One region of the Streptomyces sp. NPDC050528 genome, then DNA from elsewhere that is predicted to be linked to it. Evidence: riboswitches for the same ligand, from Rfam matches in the RefSeq annotation. Region 1 holds a riboswitch; the other holds the start of a gene.
The links. A riboswitch is a leader RNA that binds a small molecule or an ion and turns the genes downstream of it on or off. The one in region 1 is predicted to bind cobalamin.
Positions count from the first base shown of each region.

Region 2: it holds a riboswitch for cobalamin, as region 1 does, so the genes downstream of both, ACIBK4_RS36590 (ABC transporter substrate-binding protein) here and metE (5-methyltetrahydropteroyltriglutamate--homocysteine S-methyltransferase) in region 1, are expected to answer to the same signal.

Region 1 covers NZ_JBITHH010000008.1:42,583-49,900, forward strand. The annotation lists gene metE (5-methyltetrahydropteroyltriglutamate--homocysteine S-methyltransferase) at 1-1,907, opposite strand, end outside; cobalamin riboswitch at 2,053-2,278, opposite strand; gene meaB (methylmalonyl Co-A mutase-associated GTPase MeaB) at 2,352-3,344, opposite strand; gene scpA (methylmalonyl-CoA mutase) at 3,341-5,533, opposite strand; gene ACIBK4_RS26895 (methylmalonyl-CoA mutase family protein) at 5,533-7,318, opposite strand, start outside.
Region 2 covers NZ_JBITHH010000012.1:290,910-298,227, reverse strand. The annotation lists gene ACIBK4_RS36600 (SAM-dependent methyltransferase) at 1-588, opposite strand, end outside; gene ACIBK4_RS36595 (universal stress protein) at 665-1,501, opposite strand; cobalamin riboswitch at 1,674-1,887, shown strand; gene ACIBK4_RS36590 (ABC transporter substrate-binding protein) at 1,941-3,002, shown strand; gene ACIBK4_RS36585 (FecCD family ABC transporter permease) at 2,999-4,012, shown strand; gene ACIBK4_RS36580 (ABC transporter ATP-binding protein) at 4,009-4,803, shown strand; one part of gene ACIBK4_RS36575 (IS5 family transposase) at 4,843-5,355, opposite strand; one part of gene ACIBK4_RS36575 (IS5 family transposase) at 5,358-5,786, opposite strand; gene ACIBK4_RS36570 (SDR family NAD(P)-dependent oxidoreductase) at 5,849-6,628, opposite strand; gene ACIBK4_RS36565 (hypothetical protein) at 6,769-7,005, shown strand; gene ACIBK4_RS36560 (hypothetical protein) at 7,005-7,318, shown strand, end outside.

The sequences.
Region 1 (7,318 bases):
GCCCAGGCGAGATACGCCTCCCGGTCCGCCGCGCGCAGCGGGAGGGTCTCGCGCAGGGCGGGTTCGTCGACCTGGATGACCGAAGTCCCGGCTGCCTCAAGGTCGTTGACCTCGTCGCGCAGGGCCAGGGCGACCTGCCGGGCCGTCTCGCCGAGCGGCTGGTCGTCGCGGACGAAGGACCAGGCGAGCATGGTGACCGGTCCGGTGAGCATCCCCTTGACCGGGCGCGAGGTGAGCGACTGGGCGTACGTCGTCCAGCGCACCGTCATCGGTTCCGGGCGTGAGATGTCGCCGGCCAGGATCGGCGGGCGGACGTAACGGGTGCCGTAGGACTGGACCCAGCCGTGCTGTGTGGCGAGGTAGCCGGTGAGCTGCTCGGCGAAGTACTGGACCATGTCGTTGCGTTCGGGCTCGCCGTGCACGAGGACGTCCAGGCCGGTCTTCTCCTGGAACGAGACCACTTCCTGGATCTCGGCCCTGATCCGCTCCTCGTAACCGGCCGTGTCGATCCGCCGTGCCCTCAAGTCGGCCCGGGCCGTGCGGAGTTCGGCGGTCTGGGGGAAAGAGCCGATGGTGGTGGTCGGCAGCGGTGGCAGCCCGAGGTGCGCGCGCTGGGCCGTCGTCCGCTCCGGGTACGGGTGGGAGCGGCGGGCGTCGGTGTCCGTGACGGCGGCTGCCCGGGCGCGTACGGCGGGGTCGCTGGTGAGTGCGGAACCGGCGCGGGAGGCCAAGTCGGCGCGGCTGGCGGCGAGTTCGGCGGCGATCGTGTCGGTGCCCTGGGCCAGGCCCTTGGCGAGCGTGACGATCTCGGCCGTCTTCTGCCGCGCGAACGCCAGCCAGCGCAGGATCTGCGGCTCGATGTCCCGCTCGGCTGCGGCGTCCAGCGGAACGTGGAGCAGCGAGCAGGACGCGGCCACGTCGACCCGGTCGGCCAGTCCGAGCAACGTGCCCAGGGTGGCAAGGGACTTGGTGAGGTCGTTGACCCAGATGTTGCGGCCGTTGACCACGCCCGCGACCAGGCGCTTGCCGGGGAGTCCGCCTACGGAGGCGAGGTCGTCGAGGTTGGCGGCGGCGGACTCGGTGAAGTCCAGGGCGAGGCCCTCCACCGGTGCCTTCGCCAGTACCGGCAGGGCGTCGCCGAGGCGGTCGAAGTAGGAGGCGACCAGGAGCTTCGGGCGGTCCGTGAGGGCGCCGAGGTCGCGGTACGCGCGGGTGGTGGCGTTCAGTTCGGCCGGGGTGCGGTCCTGGACGAGGGCGGGTTCGTCGAGCTGTACCCACTCCGCGCCCGCCGCGCGGAGGTCGGCGAGGACCTCGGCGTAGACGGGGAGCAGCCGGTCCAGGAGGGTCAGCGGGTCGAAGTCCGCGGAGACGCCGGGGGCGGGCTTGGCGAGCAGGAGGTAGGTGATCGGGCCGACCAGCACCGGGCGGGCGGTGAGGCCGAGCGCGAGGGCCTCCTTCAACTCCGACACCTGCTTGGTGGAGCTGGCGGTGAAGACCGTGTCCGGGCTCAACTCGGGCACGAGGTAGTGGTAGTTGGTGTCGAACCACTTCGTCATCTCCAGCGGCGCCACGTCCTGGGTGCCGCGTGCCATCGCGAAGTAGCCGTCCAGTGCGTCGAGTTCTACGGCGGTGCGGTGGCGGGCGGGGATCGCGCCGACCATGACGGTGGTGTCCAGGACGTGGTCGTAGTACGAGAAGTCGCCGGTGGGTACCTCGTGGATGCCGGCGTCGGTCAGGTGCTGCCAGTTCGTGCGGCGCAGTTCGGTGGCGGTGGTGCGGAGGGCGTCTGCGTCTACGCGGCCCTTCCAATAGCCCTCGATGGCCTTCTTCAGTTCACGGCCCCTGCCCTGGCGGGGGTAGCCGTGGACGGTTGCCCGTGCTGCCGCGGCTGCGGACTTCGTTGTCACGGAACTCTCCTTCGCGAGATGTCTCCCTGAGGTCCCGGTGGGGGACGGGGGCGCGAAGGAACGTCAGATCGGGCGGTTGTCGTGACCGCCGATGTGTACGCCGACCCGCCCACGAGGTCACCGGGGTTCCGCGTACGGGATCTTCTTCCGTACGTGGGCAGTTGGCAGGTCTTCGGACTTGCGGGCACGGCCTCCGGTTGGACCGGAGGTCACCTACTGGCCGTCGCTTCCCAGGTCCTGTTGTGGGCCCAGTGCGTATGACGGCGGTCGTTCTCGCTTACCGCTGCGGGGCAGTCCCGGAGTTTCACCGGGTTCCCTCTTGCGACGCGTCCGTCTGGGTGACGGGGCGAACCAGCTGCGCCGCCAGCCTAAAGGGTTTGGGGTGGGTGCGTCGATTCTTGTCTGCGGGCCCGGTGGGGGCTGGTCGCGCAGTTCCCCGCGCCCCTAGGGAATGTCCGCTTGCCGGGTTTCGAAGGCTTGCAGGATGCGCTCAGCCGCCAGGGTTGCTGTCAACTCGCCCTCGCGTACCTGGCGTTCCAGGTCCGGAGCCAGTGCACGTACGGTCGGATCGGCGTTGAGGCGGCCCAGGAGTTCTTCGCGGACCATCGTCCACGTCCAGTCCACTTGCTGCTCGCTGCGCTTCGTCGCCAGGCGGCCCGTCGACTCCAGCAGTGAGCGGTGTTGTTCGAGGCGTTCCCAGACTGTGTCCAGGCCCGTGCCCTCACGCGCGCTGCAGCTCAGGACCGGCGGGGTCCAGGCCGCGTCGGCGGGGTGCATCAGCCTTAGTGCGCCTGCCAGTTCACGCGCCGCGCTCTTCGCGTCGCGCTCATGCGGCCCGTCCGCCTTGTTCACGGCGATGACGTCCGCCAACTCCAGGACGCCCTTCTTGATGCCCTGGAGTTGGTCGCCGGTGCGGGCCAGGGTCAAAAGGAGGAACGAGTCGACCATGTTGGCCACCGCCGTCTCCGACTGGCCTACGCCCACCGTCTCGACGAGGACGACGTCGTAGCCCGCCGCCTCCATCACCACGATGGACTCGCGGGTCGCCTTCGCGACGCCGCCCAGCGTGCCGGCGGTGGGGGAGGGGCGGACGAAGGCGGCCGGGTCGACGGCCAGGCGTTCCATGCGGGTCTTGTCGCCGAGGATCGAGCCGCCTGTGCGGCTGGAGGAGGGGTCTACGGCCAGGACCGCGACCCGGAAACCCTGCGACGTCAGCAGCGTGCCGAACGCGTCGATGAACGTCGACTTGCCCACGCCCGGTACGCCGCTGATGCCGATACGGCGGGCCTGGCCGCTGTGGGGGAGGAGTGCGGTCAGCAACTCCTGCGCCATGACCCGGTGTTGGGGCTTCGTCGACTCGACGAGGGTGATGGCGCGGGCAACCAGGGCGCGCTTGCCGTCGAGCACGCCCTTCACATAGGTGTCGAGCTCGATCACAGGGTGTGCCCGAGGTCGGCGGCCAGTCGTCGCACCAAGTCGTAGGCCGCGTCCGGGATCACCGTCCCGGGCGGGAACACGGCCGCCGCGCCCATCTCCAGGAGGGTGGGGACGTCCTGGGGCGGGATCACTCCGCCGACCACGATCATGATGTCCTCGCGGCCCTCCTCGGCGAGGGACTCCTTCAACGCCGGTACGAGGGTGAGGTGTCCGGCGGCCAGCGAGGAGACTCCGACGATGTGCACGTCCGCCTCCACGGCCTGGCGGGCCACCTCACCGGGGGTCTGGAACAGCGGGCCGACGTCCACGTCGAAGCCGAGGTCGGCGAAGGCGGTGGCGATCACCTTCTGGCCGCGGTCGTGGCCGTCCTGGCCCATCTTGGCGACCAGGATGCGGGGGCGGCGGCCCTCGGACTCCTCGAACTCGGAGACGAGGGTGCGGGTGCGTTCGACGGACGGGGAGTCGCCTGCTTCGGTGCGGTACACACCGGCGATCGTACGGATCTGGCTCGCGTGCCGCCCGTAGACCTTCTCCAGCGCGTCGGAGATCTCGCCGACCGTCGCCTTCGCGCGGGCCGCGTTCACCGCCAGCTCCAGGAGGTTGCCCTCACCGCCCGCCGCCCGGGTCAGGGCGTGCAACGCGTCCTGGGTGGCCTGTTCGTCGCGTTCCGCGCGCAACCGCCGTAGTTTCTCGATCTGTTGGGTGCGGACGGAGGAGTTGTCGACCTTGAGGACGTCGATCTGCTCGTCGGTCTCCACGCGGTACTTGTTGACGCCGATGACCGGCTGGCGGCCGGAGTCGATGCGGGCCTGGGTGCGGGCCGCGGCCTCCTCGATCCGGAGCTTCGGGATGCCCGCGTCGATGGCCTTGGCCATGCCGCCCGCCGCCTCGACCTCCTCGATGTGCTGCCAGGCGCGGCGGGCCAGGTCGTAGGTCAGCTTCTCCACGTACGCGCTGCCGCCCCAGGGGTCGATCACCCGGGTTGTGCCTGACTCCTGTTGGATCAACAACTGCGTGTTGCGGGCGATGCGTGCCGAGAAGTCGGTGGGCAGCGCGAGGGCCTCGTCCAGGGCGTTGGTGTGCAGCGACTGCGTGTGGCCCTGCGTGGCCGCCATGGCCTCCACGGCCGTACGCGTCACGTTGTTGAAGACGTCCTGTGCGGTCAGTGACCAGCCCGAGGTCTGTGAATGGGTGCGCAGGGAGAGGGACTTGGCGTTCTGCGGGTCGAACTGCTTGACCAGCTTGGCCCAGAGGAGGCGGGCCGCGCGCAGCTTCGCGATCTCCATGAAGAAGTTCATGCCGATCGCCCAGAAGAAGGACAGTCGGGGGGCGAACGCGTCCACGTCCATCCCCGCCTCGCGGCCCGCCCGGATGTACTCGACCCCGTCCGCGAGGGTGTACGCCAGCTCCAAGTCGGCTGTCGCGCCCGCCTCTTGGATGTGGTAGCCGGAGATGGAGATGGAGTTGTAGCGGGGCATCCGCTGCGAGGTGTACGCGAAGATGTCGGAGATGATCCGCATCGACGGCTTCGGCGGATAGATGTAGGTGTTGCGGACCATGAACTCTTTGAGGATGTCGTTCTGGATGGTCCCGGCCAACTTCTCGGGCGGTACGCCCTGTTCCTCCGCCGCAACGATGTAGAGCGCCAGCACCGGAAGTACCGCGCCGTTCATCGTCATCGACACGGTCATCTTGTCGAGCGGGATGCCGTCGAAGAGCTGGCGCATGTCGTAGATCGAGTCGATCGCCACGCCCGCCATGCCGACGTCACCGGTCACGCGCGGGTGGTCGCTGTCGTAACCCCGGTGCGTGGGCAGGTCGAAGGCGACGGAGAGGCCCTTCTGGCCGGCCGCGAGGTTGCGGCGGTAGAAGGCGTTGGACTCCTCGGCCGTGGAGAAACCCGCGTACTGACGGATCGTCCAGGGCTGGTTGACGTACATCGTCGGGTACGGGCCGCGCAGGTACGGCGCGATGCCCGGGTAGGTGGCGAGGAAGTCCAGGCCCTCCAAGTCGTGCCCCGTGTACAGGGGTTTGACCGCGATGCCCTCCGGGGTCTCCCACAGGAGGTCGTCGCCGTCGGCCGCCTTCTTGACGGCGTCACGCCACTCGTCGGTACCGGTACCGGCTTCGGGGGCCGGGGTGCCCAGCTCGATCCCGGAGAAGTCGGGGATGCGCCCCATCGCTGCCATCAGGACACTCCCATGCGGTCGAGGGTGGCGGAGAGGACGGCCACGGCGTCGCAGCCCGCGAAGACGTAGGCGTCGACACCGGAGTACTGCCCGGGACGGCCCGCGAGGAACACGTGCCCGGCACCCGCCGCCTTCAACTCCCCGGCGACGGTGGCCGCTTGCTCCTCGTACAGCGCGTCGCTGGAGCACAGGCAGGCCTCGGTGGCGCCGCTGTCCGCGAACGATCCCGTGGTGACGGGCTCGATGCCGCCCGCCTGGAACAGGTTCGACGCGAAGGACAGGCGGGCGGTGTGCGCGGCGGCCGGGCCGAGCGCCGCCAGGAAGATGCGCGGCCGGGAGCCGGTCGCCGCGAGGTGGGCGTCGGAGCGGGCGCGGAGTTCCTCGTAGGCCTCGTCGCGGCGCACGCGCGGCAGGCCGCCGGAGGGTTCCGCGGGAGCGGGTGCGCGCTCCGGGAGGCGCTCGGTGAGGTTCGGGAACTCGCTTACGCCGGTGATGGGTTCGCGGCGCTTGGCGAGCTTCGCGCTGCGGGTCGCCCAGGTCGCGGCGAGGTCGTCGCGGAGGCTGCCGGAGCGCAACGCGGCTGCCTGGCCGCCCTGTTGCTCGATGTGCTGGAAGAACTCCCAGCCCGCGTGGGCGAGTTCGTCCGTGAGGCGCTCCACGTACCAGGAGCCGCCCGCCGGGTCGATCACCCGGGACAGGTGCGACTCCTCGACCAGGATCGTCGAGGTGTTGCGGGCGATCCGGCGCGCGAACGCGTCCGGCAGGCCCAGCGCGTGGTCGAAGGGCAGCACGGTGACGGACTCGGCGCCGCCCACCCCGGCGGCCAGCGTCGCGACCGTCGTGCGCAGCATGTTCACCCACGGGTCACGGCGGGACATCATCACCGGCGAGGTCACCGCGTGCTGCATCTGCCCGCCCGGCGCCCCGCACACCTCGGTCACGCGTGCCCAGAGCCTGCGCGCGGCCCGCAGCTTGGCGATCGTGAGGAACTGGTCGGCAGTCGCCGCGTACCTGAACTCCAGCTGCCCCACGGCCTGTTCGACGCTCAGGCCCGCCTCGGTCAACTCACGCAGGTAGGCCACACCGGTCGCCAGCGAGGCGCCCAGCTCCTGTGCCGCCGAACCGCCGGCCTCGTGGTACGGCAGCGCGTCCACGGTCAGCGCGCGCAGCCCCGGGTATCCCTCGGCGCAGCGCCGGGCGAGTGCGGCGACCGGTGCGAAGGGGAAGCCCTCGTTGCCGGTGCGGGCCGCGAAGCCCAGCGGGTCGGCGCCGAGGGTGCCGCGGGCGGCTTCGGGCGCGACGCCCCGCTCCTCGTACAGCCGGAGCAACTCGCTTGCCGCGGGCTCGACTTCGCTGCCCGCGTCGAGGGCGACGGGCGCCAGGTCGAGAAAGACGCCGTCGAGGGTGGTGCCGAGTGACGCGACCGGAATGCCGCGCTCGCCCGTGACCAGCCACAGCGAGGTGACGCCGTTCTCCAGGTCGCCGAGGACCGCGGTGTTGTCGGCGGTCGTGTGCCGCTGCCGTACGTCCCAGCCGCCGACGGTGTTGCCCTCGGCGCGGCCACCCCGTACGAAGGGGGCGAAACCGGGGAGGCCGGGGTCGGGCGCGGAGTCGTCCGCGGTGTACAGGGGGCGGGCCCGAAGGCCGTCCTCCAGCGAGGTGGACAGGGCGTCTTCCGCTGCCGCGCCCGAGACTTCCTTGCCCGACTTGCGCAGTACGCCTTCCACCAGGCGTTGCCACTGCTCATGGGTCGCGTCAGGGAACTCGGCGGCCAGCGAGAGCCCG
Region 2 (7,318 bases), on a different contig from region 1:
GAAGTCGCCCGTCGCGTGGGACAGGGCCAGATAGCTCCCGGACGTCAGGGAGTTGAGTAGTTCGCCCACGATGCGACGGGGTTCGTCCTCATCGGCGACCAGGTGCAGCAGGGCCACCAGGGACAGGGCGATGGGCTGCTCGAAGTCCAGCCGCTCCTTGGCCGCCGCGAGGATCTTCTCCGGCTCGCGCACATCGGCCTGGATGTAGGCGGTACTGCCCTCCGGCGTGCTGTGTAGAAGCGCCTCGGCATGCCGGAGGACTATCGGGTCGTTGTCCGCGTAGACCACGCGGGCACGGGGGTTGATCGCCTGGACCACCTGGTGCAGGTTCGGCCGGGTGGGTATTCCGGTGCCGATGTCCAGGAACTGGCTGATGCCCCGCTCCGCCAACAGCCGTGAGGCCCGGTGCATGAAGTCTCGGTTCACCCGCGCCATCTCCTTGACGGCGGGGAACAGGGAGATGACCTTCTCGGCGGCTTCCCAGTCGACGGGGTAGTTGTCCTTGCCGCCGAGGAAGTAGTCGTACATGCGGGCCGACTGGGGTTTGCCGGTGTCCACGTCGTCCGCGCTGAATCCCGCATCCGTCACTTCGGTTCTCCTGTTGCCCAACGGCCTTTGTAGCGAGGTGAGTTCGAGCCCGAGAGTGTAACGGGCGGAGCTGTTCTCAGGTGCGGTGCGGGACCACGGCCACCGGGCACGCGGTGTGTTCCAGTACGGCGTGCAGAGCGGGCCCGAGTGTCCGGCCCGCGCGGCCGATCACCAGCAACTCCGCCGAGGCCGACGCCTGGACCAGGGCGGCCGCCGGACTCTGCAGACGGAGATCCTCGTAGACATCCACGTGCGGATACTTCTCCCGCCAGGGCCGCAGCGCGTCCGAGAAGCGCTGCGTCTCCTGGTCCTCCCAGCGACCCCGGTCCTCCTCCGGCAGCGCGTACGGCATCCAGCGCTCGACGGGCGAGGGCAGCCGCCAGGCGTGGACGACGTGCAGGCCGGTGCCGTGTCGGCGGGCGGTGTCGAAGGCGAACTCGACGACGCTGCTTGGCGGTTCGCGGTCATCGAGGCCCAGCGTCACACCGTACGGCGACCGTCCGCGGCGACTGTATCCGCCCGGCACCAACACAACCGGCCCTTCGGAGCGCTCGGCGACTCCGTGCGCCACGGAACCGAGGGCAAGGCCCGCGAAACCGCCCGAACCCCGCAGCCCGAGGACCGTGCAGTCGGCCTCGGCGGTCAAGGGGAGCAGCGTCGGCACGACCTCTCCGGTGAGGGTGACCACCTCGGCCCGGAGTTCGGAGTGGTCCTTCGCGAGTGACGTGACGAGGGCGTCGGGGGACGGCTCGCGGAAGTAGGGCCAGGTGGTGAGGAGTTGCTCGTCAGGGAGTGTCGAGACGTGTACGACCCGGAGGGGGAGTCCGCGCAACTCGGCTTCCGTCGCCGCCCAGTCGGCCGCTGCGCGACTGTCCGCGGATCCGTCGACACCGACAACGATCGGTTGGGACATGGTCGTTGGACCTCCGTGCGGGCCAGTGGAGGCCTCCACGATCCGCCGTGCGGGGCGTGCCGCACAGGGGTTGGACGGAACCGGAGGAAAATCCAGCGGTACCGGTACAGAGCGGCAGTGGCTCAGGAGCACCTTCGTGCCGTACCCCGCGGCGGGAGCGGACCGCCGATCTTGATACGTTGTGCCCGCCAGTCGTGCCACAACCGAGGCCAGGGAATCCGGTGGAAATCCGGAACTGACGCGCAGCGGTGAGGGGGACGGGCGGGGCACTCGACGCCACTGGGGCGACGCGGGCCGGCCGAAGGAGCCGGTGTGCGACGCGCCGGGAAGGCGCCCCGTCCGGACGAACCCGAGTCCGAAGACCTGCTGGCGCCTTCTCGCCCTCGGCGAGGGGGAGTTCGTAGGCAAGGCTCCGCGTTCGAGCCCCGACAGGCAAGGCATGCCCGTGATCCGTATTGCCCCCGTCCCGCTGCGCCGCCGTACCGCGGCCCTCCTCGTCGCGCCCGCCCTGCTGCTCACCGCGTGCGGGGGTTCCGACGGCGACCGTGCCGACGGCGAGACGGAGAAGTCCGCCGCGGGCTTCCCGGTCACTCTCACCGACTGCGGGCGCAAGGTCACGTTGAAGTCGGCCCCCAAGCGGGTCGTCTCCCTCAACCAGGGCACCACGGAGATCCTGCTCTCCCTCGGCCTCGCCGACCGCATCGCCGGCACCGCCACCTGGACCGACCCGGTGCTCAAGGGCCTGGAGAAGGCCAACGCGGGCGTGCCGCGCCTCGCTGACAACGCGCCCTCCTTCGAGAAGGTCCTCGACGCCGAACCCGACTTCGTCACCGCCTCCTTCGTCTCGACGCTCGGCAAGGGCGGGGTCGCCACCCGCGAACAGTTCGAGAAGCTGGGCGTGCCGACGTACGTCTCCCCGTCCGACTGCGCGGGCAAGGACAACGACAGCGGCGGCGACGGTTCGCGCAGCACCCCGCTCACACTCGACACCGTCTACGGCGAGATAGACGACCTGTCCCGCGCGATGGGCGTGAAGGCGCGCGGCGACACACTCGTGGCCCAACTGAAGCAGCGGGTGCGCGCGGCCACCGCCGGCCTCGACGCCTCCGGCACCTCCCTCATGTACTGGTTCGCCAACTCCCAGTCGCCCTACCTGGCCGGCTGCTGCGGCGCCCCCGGTGCCATCACGCGCGCCGTCGGCGCCGAGAACGCCTTCTCCGACACCCACGACGAGTGGCCCCAGATCAACTGGGAGACCGTCGCCGACCGTGACCCCGATGTCATCGTCCTCGGTGATCTGACCCGCAAGTCGCAGACCGCCGAGACCGCCCAGGCGAAGATCCGCTTCCTGGAGACCAACGCCGCCACCCGCAACCTCACCGCCGTCAAGAAGAAGCGGTACATCCTGCTCAGCGGCCAGGCGATGAACCCCTCCATCCGCACCGTCGAAGGGATCGAGCAGGTCGCCGCCGGCCTGCGCGACTTCGGGCTCGCCAAGTGACCCTCCGCACGCTGCTGTTGACGGGCGGCGGGCTGGTGGCGCTGTTCCTCTCCGTGGCCGTCGCCGTGACCATCGGACCCGCCGATATCTCCACCGCCGACGCATGGGCTTCCGTCGCCTCCCATCTCGGCGGTGACGAGAGCACCCTCGCCCCGCTGCGGGACGGCATCGTCTGGGACCTGCGCATGCCCCGCACGCTGCTCGCCGCCGTCTGCGGCGCCGGGCTCGCGCTGTGCGGCGCGGTCATGCAGTCTCTGCTGCGCAACCCGCTCGCCGATCCGTTCGTGCTCGGCGTCTCCTCCGGGGCGTCCACGGGGGCGGTCGCCGTCGTGGTGCTCGGGGTGGGCGGCGGGGCCGTGTCGTTGTCGGCGGGCGCGTTTGTCGGTGCCCTGCTCTCCTTCGGGCTGGTGATGCTGCTCAGCCACAGCCTCGGCGCGAGCATGGACCGGGTGGTGCTGTCCGGCGTGGCGGCCATGCAACTCTTCTCCGCGCTCACGTCGTTCACGGTGCTGACGTCGGCCGACGCCGAGACGACCAAGGGCGTGCTGTTCTGGCTCCTCGGCTCGTTGTCGGGCGCCGACTGGGGTCAAGTGGCGCTGTGCGCGGGCGCGTTGGCCGCCGTCCTCGTCGTATGCCTCGGCCACGCCACCACGTTGGACGCGTTCGCCTTCGGCGAGGAGGCGGCGGCGGGCCTCGGCGTGAACGTCGCCCGCGCCCGACTGATCCTCCTCTGCGCTACGGCCCTCCTCACCGCCGTGCTGGTCAGCTGCGCCGGGGCGATCGGCTTCGTGGGGCTGGTCCTGCCGCACGTCACCCGGGCGCTGACGGGTTCCGGGCATGTACGACTGCTGCCGGTCACCGCGCTGACCGGGGCCGTTTTCCTGGTGTGGGTGGACACCCTCGCCCGTACCGTCGTCGATCCCCAGGAGGTACCGGTGGGGGTGGTGACGTCACTGATCGGCGTACCGGCGTTCGTAGTTGTGCTGCACCGAGGCCGGAGGAAGACATGAACACCCCCGCGCCGGACACCGGCCTGCACGCGGACCGGGTAGCCCGCCGCACCGACGGCCGACTCATCGTCGACGGCGTCACGCTCGTCCTGCGACCCGGAGAGACCGTCGGCCTCCTCGGCCCCAACGGGTCGGGCAAATCAACCCTGTTGCGCCTACTGGCCGGTGTCCTCCCCACCTCCACCGGAGTCGTCACGCTGGACGGGCGCCCGCTCCCCGAAGTCGGGCGCCGCGCCACCGCCCGCCGTATCGCCACCGTCGAGCAACACGCCCACACCCAGACCGAGTTGACCGTCCGCGAGGTCGTCGCCCTCGGCCGCATCCCGCACCGCCGCGCCTGGTCACCGGCGTCGGCCGACGACGCCCGCGCGGTCACCGAGGCGCTGGAACGCGCCGGCCTCACCGACCGCGCCGCCCAGTCCTGGCACACCCTCTCCGGCGGGGAACGCCAACGCGCCCAGATCGCCCGCGCGTTGGCCCAGGAACCCCGCGAACTCCTCCTCGACGAGCCGACCAACCACCTCGACATCCAGCACCAGTTGGACCTCCTCGACCTGATCGCCGACCTGCCGGTCACCACCGTGATCGCCCTGCACGACCTCAACCTCGCCGCGATGTACTGCGACCGCCTCCTCGTCCTCGACACCGGCCGCACGGTGGCCGAGGGCACCCCGACCGAGGTCCTCACCCCGGCCCTCATCAAGGACGTCTACGGCGTCCGCGCCGAGGTCGGCCACGACCCTGGGCATCCGGTGATCCGTTTTCTGCGGCGGGGGAGCGGGGTGGCGTGAGGGTGGGCTTCAACGTGCGGACGGACAGCCGGTGTTGGGTTAGGTCGTTTCTGATGGCTCTTGGACGGTGTCGCGGAGCCAGATGGTGATCGCGGTGACGGTGAGGGTGCCGTTGAAGATGTAGTCGCGCTTGTCGTATCGGGTGGCCACGGCGCGGAACTGCTTCCACTTGTTCACGCAGCGTTCGACCGCGTTGCGGCGGCGGTACTGGCCTTTGTCGAAGGCCGGGGGCCTGCCTCCGTTGCGTCCGCGGCGTGTGCGGTGGGCCCGTTGGTCGTCGGGCTGCGCGATGGTCGCCTTGATGCCGCGCCGCCGCAGGTAGGCGCGGTTGTCGCGGCTGGAGTACGCCTTGTCGCTGCGCACCCGGTCCGGCCGGCTGCGCGGACGGCCCGCGCCGCGGCGGTGGATGCGCAAGCCGTCCAGGACCGGTGCGAACATCGGGCTGTCGCCCCGCTGGCCAGGGGAGGTCAGCCAGTGCAGCGGGCGGGCACGGTCGTCGGACAGCAGATGGACCTTGCTGGTCAGCCCGCCCCGCGAGCGCCCCAGCGCCTCCCGCCCATCGGCCTCCTCACGGGCCCCGCCCCCTTTTGCGGGTAGTCACCCGGAGGCCTGTGAGGCGCCCCGGCCGCGTGCTGATGCGCCCGGCAGGAGGTCGAGTCGATATTCACGGCCCACTCCTGCCGGTCCGCCTGGCGGGCGAGTGCCCCGTCCGGATCGCCGGCTTCCGCCTCGATCTGCAGCTCCTGAAGGACGGCCTTCCAGGTGCCGTCGGCCGACCAGCGACGATGCCGCTCGTAGACGGTCTGCCAGGGACCGTAGCGTTCCGGAAGATCAGGCCAGGGCACCCCGGTCCGGGCCCGGAACAGCACCCCGTTGATCACCCTGCGGTGATCCGCCCACTGCCCTCCTGGCCTGCCGTTGCCGGGCCGAAGCGGCTCGATCCTCTTCCACTGCGCGTCAGTAAGTTCGTGTCGCCGCACCATACGGGCGTCCTGCCCGGCAACCCACGAGATCCACCAGCCCACCAAGAGCCATCAGAAACGGCCTAGTGCGCGGAGAACCCGCCGTCGACGAACACCGACTGCCCGGTGACATAGGCGGAGGCGCGACTCGCCAGGAAGACCGTCGCGCCCGCGAAGTCCTCGGCAAGTCCGTTGCGGTCGACCAGAGTTCGCGCGGCCAGGGCCGCCACCTTCTCCGGGTCGGACGACAGTCGTTCGTTGAGCGGTGTCATCACGAAACCCGGCACGAGGGTGTTGCAGGTGACGCCGTGCGGCGACCACGCCTCGGCCTGCGAGCGGGCCAAGGATTCCAACGCCCCCTTGGACACGCCGTAGGCGCCGCTCTGCAGGGACGCCCGGTGGGCCTGCTGGGAGGTGATGTGGATGATCCGGCCGAAGCCCCGTTCGGCCATGCCGGGGCCGAAGCGCTGGCCCAGGAGGTAGGGGGCCTCCAGGTTCAGGGCCATCGTGGTGTCCCACACCTCCTCGCTCAACTCGCCCATCGGCGGGCGCAGGTTGATGCCGGCGCTGTTCACGAGGATGTCCGGTTCCCCGAACACCTCCGCTGCCGCTTCCGCCGCCGCCCGGACGCCGTCCCGGGTTCCCAGATCGGCGCGCACCCAGGCCGCCCGGCAGCCCTCCGCCGCCAACTCGTCGACCGTGGCGGTCAGTTCCGGCTCCTTGCGTGCCACTACGACCACTTCGGCCCCCGCCCGCGCGAGCGCCCCGGCGGCGGCGCGGCCGATGCCGGAACTGCCGCCGGTCACGACGGCGACCCGGCCGTCCAGGGAGAACAGTTCGGAGAGGTAGTCGCTGGAGATCATTCCCGCAGCCTAGGCGCCGGGCTCGGGCGGACACCCCGGTACCCCCCTGGGACGCGGGCGGCCGACCCCGCGCGCCCTGCCGTACCGGCACTGACGGCACGCCCCTCGCACCGGCGGCACCAACTAGGTACCATCGCAGCATGCCATCGCTGAATGTGTCCTTCACCGAAGAGGAACTTGAGGGAGTACGCGCGGCCGCCGCGGCCGAGGGGAAGAGCCTCAAGCAGTATCTGCACGACCTCGGCGTCCGCGAGATGCAGCGCGGTCAGTTCGTCGCGGGCGCGTCCGTGTGGGCCGAGCGGCTGCGCGGGGAGTTCGACGACGCCTTCCCCGACGAGGTGCCGCCCGCCGAGCGTGACGGGGCCGCGGCCGCCTGATGCATCTGTACATCGACGTGTCCTGGCTGCTCGACGTCCAGGAGGCTGCCCTCGGCCGCGAGGACATGTCGGTCTCCGACTACTCCGCGCTCGTGGCCGCCGTATCGCGGCACAAGACCAAGCTGCCGACCCTCGCCGCGGCAGATCCGGACGCCGCGTGGCGGGCTGCCGCGCTCATGCACACCATCGTGCGCCTGGAGCCGCTGCCGCACCGCAACAGCCTCTACGCCGCGTTCGTCGCCGCCCAGTACATGGGGCAGTCCGGCGAGGGGATCGATCCGCCCTACGGCGCCCTCTCCGACCTCGTGCGCAA